Regions from separate parts of the Pseudoglutamicibacter cumminsii genome, predicted to be linked through region 1. Evidence: riboswitches for the same ligand, from Rfam matches in the RefSeq annotation. Region 1 holds a riboswitch; the other holds the start of a gene.
The links. Region 1 has a riboswitch for thiamine pyrophosphate ahead of thiC (phosphomethylpyrimidine synthase ThiC). Riboswitches for the same ligand answer to the same signal wherever they lie in the genome.

Region 1 (6,312 bases):
GCTACACGGGATTCGTTGTTGAGGACTTCGGTGGGGACGCCGATGCGCATGTGGACTCCAGAATGATGACGGGTGCTAACTCCAAAACGAGCTGTGATCTAACACACATCATGCCTTAAGGTGGGCCGTAATGTTCAGTCGGGGATGCCTCAATGTGTCATCTGAACGCTTTGTCCCCCTTTTATGTCGTTAGCTCTTTCTTGGTGGCGTCTGACGGTGCTATTCTGTATTCAATTCCATAAGAAAGAACCTGGTAGGTGCACCGACATCGCTCTGCGAGCGCGTCTTCGCATGCGTATCCAAAGCTGTTGGGGAGCCCTGACTGCCAGGGTGCCGTGACCGTGAGGGAGAGCCCTAATGGAGAAGAAGCAGCCTCGTTTCCTGCGTCTTGAAGATGTAGCTGACGAGTTGAACGTCAGCATGCAGCAGGCCCGTTCGCTGGTGCGTACGGGTGCCCTGCCAGCCATCAAGGTGGGCGGTCGCGGCATTTGGCGCATCGAACGTTCTGAGCTGGAGTCCTATATTCAGCGTCAGTACGCGTACACTCGCGAGGCCGCCGAGAGGGATGCCCTCGCCGACGAGTTCGCCGACTAAAGGCTCCAAAGCATGAGCTTTCGGTAGTTACCGCAGACGGCCTCCGTGTCTGATTGCTTCAACGCTCGTCAATGAGATGACGGTTGAAACGACTAGAAGACGCGGAGGTCTTCTTTGCTCATGAAGATGGTGCGGCCGGTTTTGATGTTCCAGCACGTGAGACCAACTTTTTCGGACTGGCATACGTAGTCGCCGTGCTTCACCACGGTCCCGTAATCGAGAACCTGGCCCTCAAAGCCCTTTTCGCACACGTCCTTCTTGTAGCATTTGTCGCCTACGAGGGCGCTTCCGTAATACGGTTTCCGGTCGACTTGGGTGATGGCAACCAGCGCGTCGTCTGTCTCTGAGTGGTGAGGAGCGTTTTTAGAGAACAGCTCCGGTGGGTTGGTCTTCCACGAGTCGACGGTGCACATGATCTGGTTGCCCATGCGGTCATTGTCGGCTGCGGGCTTGTAGATGTTGCAGCCGATGTTGCCGCTAGGTACCTGGATCGAGGCGACGAGGCTGCCTTTGTCCTCACGGGTGCGGTTCGCGTCGATCGCGTTGCTTGGGGCGGGATCGCCGGCTTTCGGTAGCTTCCCTTCAAGGACGTTGATGCCGGTGCCGGGGTCCTCGGCCGAGTCGCTGCTGTCGTCGGATTCGCTTTCTTCAGATCCGCTCGGGCTTTCAGAAGCGGAGTCCGTGGCAGACGGTTGCGAGTCGGACTCCGAAGGTCCTGTGCTATCTGAGGCCTCGTTGCTTTCTGTGGTGCTTGACGAGGCTTCAGGTGAAGGCTGGTTCGGTTTGTTTTCGTCTCCGCCGCGGGTTGTGATCCAGATGATTCCCGCAACAAGCACGATGACGGCGATCGCGGCGCTGATACCCGCGATCCATGGCGTTGCTCGCTTCGATCCTGCCTGTTGCTGCCCAGTGGAGTGTGGGCCTGGGGTTTGAGGGTTGTGACCATTCATGATGCTGTCCTCCCGGAGGGGAAACTGACATTGCTTTTGGTTTCGTACTGGTCTTTCAGCGGATTATTGGTACTAGCGATTTCAACTCCTTGCGTTTTCAACGATAAAACGCTTGCGGCGGTGGCGTCTAGAGAAGGCAGCGGCGTCTAGAGAAGCTAGTGGGTGCGATGTGTCCTGAATCTCTTGTTAGCCTTCTACAATCAGTATTTGCATCGATGCCCAGCGGTGAGAGTTGGGCGGCAACATAGTTTGACCGTGATGTTCGAGGATGGAGACATGGACGAAGCGCGTTTGCGTCTGGAAGATCCGGAGCTTTCTGCTGATGAGCTAGTGCGTATCGCTACGGAGCACCCTGAGCTGAGGAGCAAGGTTTTCATGCACCCGAACTGCCCTAGCGGGCTCCTGGTGCAGATCCTCTCGGAGGTGCCCGGACCTCCGGCTCCTACGTCGGAATCTCCAGCGACTGATGCGCTTGATGCGTCGGATGATGCGGATGCGACGCAATGGTCCGTTCCGCCTGTCCCCCCGGCGTCGGCTTCGCCTCTACCGGACTCGACTAGCGAGGAGTCTGAGATTCAGGAGCCTGGCGCATCGGGTGGCGGGCCGTTATTCGTTCCGATTTTGCCGCCGGTATCTGCAGAGGGTGCCGCGGAAGAGGCCTCAGCGGCATCGCGTCATAGCGGGCAACCGCAACCGTACGCTCCAGGCCAACCCTTTGACTATGAGGAAGACGACGACCAGCCGCGCCGGCGTGGCGGGGCCGCGTTGGCCATCGTGCTGGTGGCTGTGATTGCGATTGTTGCCGTGGTTTTCGCTGGCAAGTTCTTGTTGGGTGGGGGAACTCAACGTACTGCCCCGGATGCCGCCGCTGAAGCGCCGGGCTCTAGCAGCACGGAAGATGCTGAAGAAGATGCTGGCGAGAGCTCGGAAGACGAGGGCGATCAACGCGGCGAGGACAAGCCGAAGGAACCGCTGCCGTCCGAGGCGTATCAGGGTGCTCGCGGACCGGCCCCGTCCGGTTCCTTGGAGCCGAGCGAAACGGTCTCTAAGAGCGGGCTGAAGATCGCCTCGATCGCCACCCCGACAGGCAACATCGGATGCGACATCCGGTTGACGGACAGTTCGGAAGACCCGGATGACCACTCGAGGGATTCGATCATTTGTGCCGTCAAGTCGTGGAAAGATGACGCGCCTGTAGCCGCGGACCCTCAGCCTGATAAGGGCACAACCCCATACGTCTACCTGGGTTCGGAGAACAAGGAGCCAAGTTACGGCGGCTCACACAAGGGAAAGTTCTGCTTCGAAAAAGACGGCTGTGAAGACGGCTTCAAGGGGCAGAAGCTGGAATACGATAAGGCTGTTACGTACGGGGATTTCGTATGTGTTTCCGAAATGCACGGCCTGACGTGCTGGAACACAAAGACGGAGCGCGGCGTCTTCTTGAGCCGCGATCACTTCCTCACGTTCTAAAGGCCGTATCCGTGTCCTGACACGGTCATGAGGCCTTAGCTTTCGGGTTCGTCGGCTGTTTCGGCTGCGGTGGGCTGCACATCGAAGTGCTTTAGTTTCTCTTCCCGCTCAGCGATGAGCTTCTGAACGGTTTCGATGAACGCTACGCGCGACTCGCCAACCCCGTAATCGCCGAAGTACAGCGCACGTGCTTGTGCTCGCGCGTCTTTATCGCCGCCGTTAGCGAGTGCATCGGCGATCATCGTAGGCAATGTATCCACGGTGTCCGCATCGATCACTGGTACAGCTGATGCGATCGGTGATTCATCCGTGAGCTGTTTGCGGTTGGTGCGGCGGTCGGTCAGCAGCATCGGGCTGTCTGCTTTGAGGTAGAGGAAGTCGAGGCCAACGCTGGAGATGTCGGTGATCATGAGGTCGACGTCGGAGAACATCGCGAGGATGTTCCCTTCCTTGAGGATCAAATGTTCGCCGCCTTCGGCGTTCGCTGCTTCGATGAGCTCAAGGATCCTCTGGTGTCCGGCCTTCATCTCTGGCTGGCGTGCCCCTGCCACGCGTGGGTGCGGCTTGTAGATGAGGCGCGTGCCTTCGGTAGCCAGGGCTGCTTCCACGATCTGTGGGCCGTAGCAGTCGATCGAGGTGTAGTTGTTGTTGTCGTTTTCGCCTTGCCAGGTTGGCGCGTACATGATGGTGCGCAACTGGCTGGCTGGAAGCTCGTCTTCGTAGTCGAGGTCAAGCTGTGGGCGGCCAACAGAGATCAGCTTCGATTCGTCGAAGTCGATGAGCGCGCGGCGGTGGCGGCGCAAAGCTGCTGGGCCCGCGGTGAATACGGCGTCGTATGCCTTGGCCTGGTTGGAGACCATCGAGAGCTTGTCTGATTCGCCGTGGTTGATGTGCACGTGCACGGCTGGCGCGTAGCTGAGGGTCTGGAAGTTTGAGCGGCCGTTGTTGACGTAGAGGAACAGCTTGGGCTTGTGCTCTTCGTAGTAGCTGATCATGTTGTCGAAGCTTCCGCGGTAGACCACCGGGAGGTCCGTGATCTCTTCGACGGCTTCAATGGCCGATGGGCGGCGCAGGAAGATCGCGGTAGGCACGGTTTCGTTGAGCTCTTCGAGCACCGGGATCCACTGCTGCAACTGGTAGAGCTTGGCGTGGGTGTCACCGAAGTAGGCGAGCACTTGAGCGCCGGGCGCCGCGGAATCTGCGTGTTCTTTGGCGGCGATGTTGTATTGGCGGGTTCCGCGGAGCCATTGGCTGCTTGCTTTCCAGGCTTTAGACCTGAAAATTTTGCGTGCGATCTTCTTAAGCTGCTTTTCCACGGATCTCCTGCAAGACGTCAACGTATAACGCCCTCAACGTAAGGGCGAGTACTAGGTGACCGGATAACGAGCTATATCTTACAAGCGTGAAGCGGTGACGGGGTGTTGGCATGAATGTGATGTGTGTTGGCATCTGCCCGCGTTGTGTGTTCGAATGGTGAGCATCCATACGGGTGCCCCTGCGAGGGGCTGAGACAAAGCTATGAGCTTTGGACCGTCGAACCTGATCCGGGTCATACCGGCGTAGGAAAGTGAGGATTGCGCTATGTCTGTGCGCCCTGACGACGTCATTGAATCAACGTCCACCATTGAAACGGCCGAAACCGTCGCCGAATCGTCTGCGGAAGTATCATCAGCCGATGCGCAGCAGCGCGAACAGTATGAATCGCATCGGCTTGCATGGATCGAAGACAAAGAGCATGGCATCCGTGTTCCCGTCACCGAGATTTCACAGCTTGATTCGCCAGATGGTTCCCCGAACCCTCCGTTGCAAGTTTACCGCACGATGGGGCCAGGAAGTGTTGCAGAGGAGGGGCTCGCGCCGTGGCGTGAACGGTGGATCCTCGAACGCGGCGATGTGGAAACGTACGAGGCCCGCGGCCGCAAGCTGGAAGACGATGGACGCTCCGCCGTGCGCCGTGGCGCGGCTTCTCAAGAGTGGAGGGGGCGCCGGCCCGTTCCTTTGCGTGCAAAGCCAGGGCGCCGCGTAACGCAGATGCACTATGCGCGGCAGGGGATCATTACCCCTGAGATGCGGTATGTCGCGTTGCGTGAAAACTGCGATGTCGAGAAGGTGCGCACCGAGGTGGCGGCGGGGCGCGCCATCATCCCTAATAACGTGAACCACCCGGAGTCTGAGCCGATGATCATCGGCCGGGAGTTCCTCGTCAAGGTCAACGCGAACATCGGTAATTCCGCGGTGACAAGCTCCATTTCGGAAGAGGTGGCCAAGCTCGAATGGGCCTCCAAGTGGGGCGCTGACACCCTCATGGATTTGTCCACGGGTAACGATATTCACACTACGCGTGAGTGGATCATCCGGAACTCGCCGATCCCGATTGGCACGGTCCCGATCTATCAAGCGTTGGAGAAGGTGGACGGCGACGCGAATGCGCTCACGTGGGAGATTTACCGCGATACCGTCATCGAACAGTGTGAGCAGGGTGTGGACTATATGACGGTGCACGCGGGTGTTCTGTTGCGTTACGTCCCGCTTGCCGCGGACCGTGTTACCGGCATCGTGTCCCGGGGTGGTTCGATCATGGCCGGGTGGTGTTTGGCGCACCACCAGGAGAATTTCCTGTACACGCACTTCGATGAGTTGTGTGAGATTTTCGCGCAGTACGACGTCGCTTTTTCGTTGGGTGACGGCTTGCGGCCAGGGTCGATTGCGGATGCGAACGATGCTGTGCAGTTTGCTGAGCTGGATACTCTCGCTGAGCTTACGAAGCGTGCGTGGGAGTATGACGTGCAGGTCATGGTTGAAGGCCCTGGGCATATTCCGTTGCATAAGATTCGCGAGAACGTGGAGCGTCAGCAGGAGCTGTGCGACGGAGCGCCTTTCTATACGTTGGGCCCGTTGGCTACGGATATCGCTCCGGGTTATGACCACATCACGTCGGCGATCGGTGCCACGGAGATCGCGCGTTACGGCACTGCGATGCTGTGTTACGTGACCCCGAAGGAACACTTGGGTCTGCCGAATCGTGATGACGTGAAGACGGGTGTCATCACGTATAAGATCGCGGCGCACGCTGCAGATATTGCGAAGGGGCATCCGGGGGCGACCGAGCGTGATGACGCGTTGTCTAAGGCCCGTTTTGAGTTCCGTTGGCACGATCAGTTCGGTTTGGGATTGGACCCTGTGACTGCGCTTGAATACCACGACGAGACACTGCCGGCTGAGCCCGCGAAGACTGCCCACTTCTGTTCGATGTGCGGGCCTAAGTTCTGTTCGATGCGCATCTCGCAGGATATCCGCG
Region 2 (6,312 bases), 190 kb from region 1:
CTGCACGATGCCCGCCCCAGCCGCCGCACACTGCGCGGCTAACGCGGGAACGGAACGGTCGAAACCAGCCGTGACCATATAACAGCGCACGTCAACAGGTGCCGCGCTATCGGGTGAAAAGGTCATGCTCGGCACCTCCCACGCGGTACAAGGCGTCCAACAATGCGACCCGGAACGAGCCCGGGCCACCGCGCGGAGGCGAAGCAGCTTCGGCGGTACCGGTCGCCCCCGCGGAGACCTCCGCCGCGGCAATCTCAGCGGCACGGGCCAGCCACGCGCTCGCACCCACCGCGGCAACCCACGCATCCACGCCAGCGCCCACGCACGCCGCAATCAACGCGCCATGCAAACAGCCCGTGCCCGTCACCTGAGTCAACAACCTGTCGCCGCCGGCCACCTCGCAGAACGCGCCATCCTCAGCCATAACCACATCCGCGGCACCCGACACCACAACCACAGCACCCACACGCCGAGCAAGCTGCGAGGCCCACGCACGCACCACATCGGACGCCACAGGCCCCGCATCAGCACCCCGGCCAGTGAAGCCAGCGCCACTGAACCGCGCATCGCCATCCACAACACCCGCTAGCGCCACAATCTCAGAAGCATTGCCGCGAATCACATGCGGAGCGGAACCGCCGGGCCGCAACAACTCACCCGCCAGCCGCGTACGCACCGGGGCCAACCCCACCGCCGTGGGATCCAAAACCCACGGCACATCATGCCGCCGGGCAGCCGCAACAGACGCCGGAATGCCACGCGCCCCGGCCTCGCTCAAGGTCCCCAGATTCACCAGCAACGCATCGGAATGCGCGGTCATCGTGGGAGCCTCCGCAGGCGTCTCCGTCATCAACGGCCGGGCACCCGCAGCCAACAAGCCATCAGCGACCATGCTCAAAGACACCGCGGCACTCATGCAATGCACCAACGGAACCCGGCCGCGCACCGCATCCACACACGCGGCCATGTGTTCGCGCGTATCCACAAGACTCACCTCGGCAACTCCTCACTCGAACGCTGCGCAGGACCCAACGCCGCGCCCATACCCACCAAAAGCGCACCCACACACAACACGGCAACCACGGAAACCTGCGCACCCACCACACCGGACACGACAGGCAACCACAGCGGATACAGCATCGGCAGAATCAACGAAAACGAGTACGCAACCCCATAGCCCGTCGAACGAACCCGAGCCGGAAACGCCTCAGAAATGTACGCGGCAACAGGGCCATACGCAGAAACCGTCGCAACCTGAGCCACCGCAGCCCACGCGGCCGCAGCACCAAACGAGGACGCAGAGACAGCACACCACCACGCGGCAACACCCACAGTCCCGGCAAGCAACGCCCACGCCATAAAGAACCGGCGGCGACCCAGCCGGGTTGAGACGTGGCCCAGCACCGCCATCGCAACAGCCTGCGCAACCGAGGCCACGCCCATCGCCAACGCGATGGCGCCGGCATCCAAGCCAGCAGTGGCAGCCGTAGCGGAACCGCTAGCGGTGTTGGAAGCAGAAGATGCGCCGGAACCAACATGCGCGGGCAAGATCAAGACCGTTGCGACCGTCATGCACCACAAGCCCGAAAGCAGAACAAAGATCTGCCAGAAACGGCCAGCGAACGGTCCAGCCACGACGTCGACGACGCGTCCGGCCCCATGATGCACTGCACGTTGAGCATGGTTGCCGATATGGCCGGGTGCAGAATCCTCAACATAGAAACGGTAAAAGACGTACATCCCGAGCGAAGCTAACGCAGCGAAAGCGAACAAAACCCGCCAACCCCACACCGCATACGCATCCGTGCCCAACCAAGACAACATCATCGCAGTAGCGAACGCGATTGAAGCTTGAGCCCACGGCGCCATCGACAAAATGAGCCCCGAAAACCAGCCCCGCAAACGGGGAGGAGACCATTCCATCGCCAGCGGGATCGCGGCTGAATACTCACCCGCGATGAAAACCCCGCCCACGAACCGGGCAGCCACCACGGCAACGAACGTCCACACACCCCACACCTGGTGGGTCGGAACCAGCGCGATCGCGGCTGCGCACACCGCCGTGCCTACAAGCGCGAGCCTCGTGGCGCGGGTTCGCCCCCACTTATCAGAAATGCGACCGAACACCAGCCCACCCACGGGCCTGCCGAGCAACATCGCGATCACGACGGCAGCGCCTGCGCCGGCACCGGTTGTAGCGCTCGCCGCGGGACCGGCCAGAACTTCGAGGGCAGGAGCGAGCGCGATGACCGGCAGAAACATGTGGATGTTATCCACCCAGTTACCGACGACCCCCGCCTGGAGAGCGGCCTTCGCACGCGGTGGGAACTTTCTGTTTGGGCGTGAATGCGCGGGGTGCGGCAGTCTGGTATTCGCTTGTGCTTGGTAAGTCACTTCGAGCCGCCGCCCTCGCAAGCGCCAGAGCTATGCTGGAGCGGGCCGGGAGGCGCAGGCGCCTCCGGTTGCGGCATGTGCGGCTGGGGCATGGCGGCGCGGACGTGATGGAAATGATCCACGGGACCTGCCAGGGGCTGGCCACGTGTGAGCGTGACATCGAGGCGCTCGCCGTGAGAAATCGCGTGGTGCAGCCAATCACTGGCCCATGCGAGTGCTTGGGCAGGAGCATCTCCCGCAGCTAGTCTCGTGGTGAGCGCAGACGCGAGCGCACATCCCGTGCCCTGGGTTGCCGAGGAGTCAACGCGTTGGGTGTGTATCGCGATGGGTTCGGCGCCGGACTCGATCCAGTAGTTTGTGGTCTGCTCAGAATCCAGGTGGCCGGTCTTAGCGATCACAACATTCCCGTGCCGCTCGGCCCACGCGCGTGCCTGGTTGCACACGTCGGCGTGGTTCTCGCCGCGGGTCGAACCGGTCAGTTCCGCTAGCTCGAGGGCGTTCGGGGTTACGACGTCCGCGGCAGCGCAGAGCGCCGCAACTTCAGGGAATGCTTCAGGCGCAATCAGGGCGGTTCCGCTGCTTGAGATCATGACCGGATCGACCACGATCAGCTGTGGTTTCGCTTCGCTGAGCCATTCAGCCACAGCCTGGACGTTTGCCGCGGTGCCGAGCATTCCGATTTTGACCGCATCGATGCGCGCATGTTCCGCGATGGCATCGAGTTGTGCACGTACCACGGTTGGGCTCATATGTTCGATGTGGGTCACACGCGAGCTATTCTGCGCCAGCACCGCGGTGGTCACGGGGAGGGCATAGCCGCCAGCGGCATGAATGCTTTTGATATCGGCGGCTGAACCAGCGCCGCCGGTCGGATCTGTTCCGGCGATCGTGACGACGCATGGAACAGTGCCGACGCACGGGACGGTGTCGCCGTATGGAACAGTGTCGTCGCTCGGGGCGGTGTTTCGGTGAGACGCGCGCTGGGCGCCGGGGGTCGATGCGCCGGCAGAAAGTGGGCGCACGGAGGCATGCATTGTGGGGACATCCCTTCGCTAGTGCGAACTAGATCAGGTTCAACGGGTGTGATCTCAGCACCTCAGTGGGTGCACCCCGTGTCGGGAGAACACTATGCCACAGATTCCCGGTGCGGAGCGCGTCGGAGTCGTGGGCGAGGTTGGCAAGGGAGTCAGCATTCGGACCGCGTCGATGCTGTGGTCGCTATAGTCAACGAGCTCGCGGCTGACACATTGCGTGCACTTGTGCCAAACCTTCAACCTCTACTTGGGTGAGTCTGTGGGTAAGTCCCACAAACCTGTGGATAACTTTCATTTTTGGGTGTGTACCGCGTGGATATCCGTCTTGTCAACATGAGAGTTGAGCTTGAAGGTTGGGGAAAAGTTTTTAGCGGAATTGTTTGGTCCACAAGCAAAAACCGCGGAATCATACGGAAGTTTGGGCATCATAGGTGAGAAACTCCCATACTTATCCCCAAGTTATCCACAGAAGTGGTGGATATCCACCGGTGTGTTCCACAATTGTCCACACATGATCCCCAAGGCCTGTGGATAACCTGGCTTGTCATGGAGGTTTTTCGCCTTACACTGGCGTGAAGGCGGTACCTACTCGGAGCAGGGCCAAGCTAGTGGCTGAGGTGGGCTGGAGGAGCACAGTGGATCAATACAGCGATTCCCAATACAACGATGCAGGTGCGTCATCTGCAGGCGGCTCGGCGCTTTCGGAGCGCGTCCCACCTCAGGACCTCGCAGCGGAACAGTCCGTCTTGGGTGGCATGTTGCTCTCCCAAGACGCGATCGCTGACTGCGTTGAGATCCTCCGCTCATCGGACTTCTACAAGCCAGCGCACTCAACCATCTTTGACGCCATCACGGATCTCTACGGCCGCGGTGAGCCAGCTGACGCCGTGACGGTTTCGAGCTACCTCACCAAAAACGGGGAACTCAACCGGGCCGGCGGCGCGGCGTATATCCACGAGGTCATCCAGTCCGTCCCAACCGCCGCGAACGCGAGCTTCTACGCAGAGATTGTGAGGGAGCGCGCGATCCTGCGCCGCCTCGTCTATGCGGGTGACCGCATCACCCAGATGGCCTACGCCGCCGACGGCGAGGTCGACGCGATCGTCAACGATGCGCAAGCCGAAGTCATGCAGGTCGCTGAACGCAGGACCGCCGAAGACTACGTCGTGCTTTCAGACATCATGGAGCACACAGTCGATGAGATCGAGGCGGCGGGACAGAAATCGGGCGACGAAATCACGGGCGTGCCGTCGGGTTTCTATGAGCTCGACGAACTGACCCAGGGCTTCCAGGGCGGCCAGATGATCGTTGTCGCGGCGCGCCCAGCGGTCGGTAAGTCGACCTTCGCACTCGACATCGCGCGTTCCGCCGCGATCAAGAACAACATGACGACCGTGTTCTTCTCGCTTGAAATGGGCCGTTCCGAAATCGCGATGCGCTTGCTTTCAGCTGAGACCGCCATCGGGCTCCAGAACATCCGCAAGGGCGACATGCAGGACAGCGACTGGGCCAAGGTCGCCCGCACCCTGCCCGAGCTCAACAGTGCACCGTTCTTCATTGACGATTCACCGAACATGACGCTCATGGAGATCCGCGCGAAGTGCCGCCGCCTCAAGCAGCAGCACAACCTCAAGCTCGTGGTGCTCGACTACCTGCAGCTCATGTCCTCGGGTAAGCGCGTTGAATCGCGTCAGCAGGAAGTCGCTGAGTTCTCGCGTGCGTTGAAGCTTCTGGCTAAGGAGCTTGAGGTCCCAGTGATCGCGCTGTCCCAGCTCAACCGTGGCTCAGAGCAGCGCACCGACAAGCGCCCCCAGGTGTCCGATCTGCGTGAATCCGGTTCGATTGAGCAGGACGCGGACATGGTCATCCTGCTGCACCGCGAAGACATCTACGACAAGGAATCGCCGCGAGCCGGTGAGGCCGATGTGATTGTCGCGAAGCACAGAAACGGTCCAACGAAGACGATCGTGGTCGCGTTCCAGGGCCACTACTCCCGTTTCAGCAACATGGCCTACGAATCCAGCGACGCCGGAATCTAGATTCGTTAGCCGAGGCGCGGTTAGCGCGGCGTGACCTCACGACGAGGCGGCCGCTTGGTCTTCACGTTGGCGCCCGTTGTGTGGGCTTTCGCGGTTTTCTTCCGAGGCTTCTTGAGCTTGGGACGCCACTTGACGCGGCGGCGAGGCTCGATGCCTGGCATCTTCTTCGCAAGAGCCGAAGGGCCGCGTGGGCGCTCGCCGAGTTTGATGAACACCACGCCGGCGAGGATCGCAGCGCCACCCACGAACTGGACCACCGCGAGTGTCTCACCCAAAAGCCACCACGCGACCAACGCGGCGAACAGAACCTCGGTCAGGTTCACGAACGAGCCGACACCCGCGCCCATGAGCCGCAAGCCCACCACGCCAAGAACGTACGCGGCGACCGTGAAAACAATGATGATGGCGTGGGCGAGGAACCACGGCGCGTTCCACTGACCTAGCGCAGCAGCATCCGTGCTCGCTTTCCAAGGAAGCAAACCGAGCGCCACAAACGGGACAGTGCCGATGGCGCCGACCGAGAAACCCAGCCCAGTGAGCGCAGTCGACGGGATCTTGACCGAATCGTTCGCCGAAATCAAGAAGTACACTGCCAGGCACACCGCCGAGGCCAAGCCCATGATGACGCCTAGCGCATCCAGCGCATCGGAACCTTCACGGATCACAGCACCCACATCGAGCACTGCAACCAAACCGATCATCGAGATCGCAAGCCCAAAGAATGTCAACCCGGAAGGGCGGGCCTTGGTGCGAGCCCACAGCCAAAACACGATCATCATGGGCGCGGTCATCTCAAGCAGGATCGCGACCGTCACGTTGAGGCGTTCAACAGCAACGAAATAGGT

Region 2: another riboswitch for thiamine pyrophosphate. It lies ahead of JOD50_RS04230 (PfkB family carbohydrate kinase); the one in region 1 lies ahead of thiC (phosphomethylpyrimidine synthase ThiC).

The regions. Positions count from the first base shown of each region.
Region 1 covers NZ_JAFBCO010000001.1:723,345-729,656, reverse strand. Annotated here, with positions in the region: gene ald (alanine dehydrogenase) at 1-50, opposite strand, end outside; gene JOD50_RS03360 (helix-turn-helix transcriptional regulator) at 358-594, shown strand; gene JOD50_RS03355 (hypothetical protein) at 687-1,544, opposite strand; gene JOD50_RS03350 (variant leucine-rich repeat-containing protein) at 1,803-3,014, shown strand; gene JOD50_RS10590 (CDP-glycerol glycerophosphotransferase family protein) at 3,050-4,330, opposite strand; TPP riboswitch at 4,490-4,597, shown strand; partial or broken gene thiC (phosphomethylpyrimidine synthase ThiC) at 4,596-6,312, shown strand, end outside.
Region 2 covers NZ_JAFBCO010000001.1:910,140-916,451, reverse strand. Annotated here, with positions in the region: gene JOD50_RS04245 (thiamine phosphate synthase) at 1-126, opposite strand, end outside; gene thiM (hydroxyethylthiazole kinase) at 107-994, opposite strand; gene JOD50_RS04235 (MFS transporter) at 991-2,262, opposite strand; gene JOD50_RS04230 (PfkB family carbohydrate kinase) at 2,391-3,416, opposite strand; TPP riboswitch at 3,422-3,517, opposite strand; gene dnaB (replicative DNA helicase) at 4,064-5,467, shown strand; gene JOD50_RS10600 (EamA family transporter) at 5,488-6,312, opposite strand, start outside.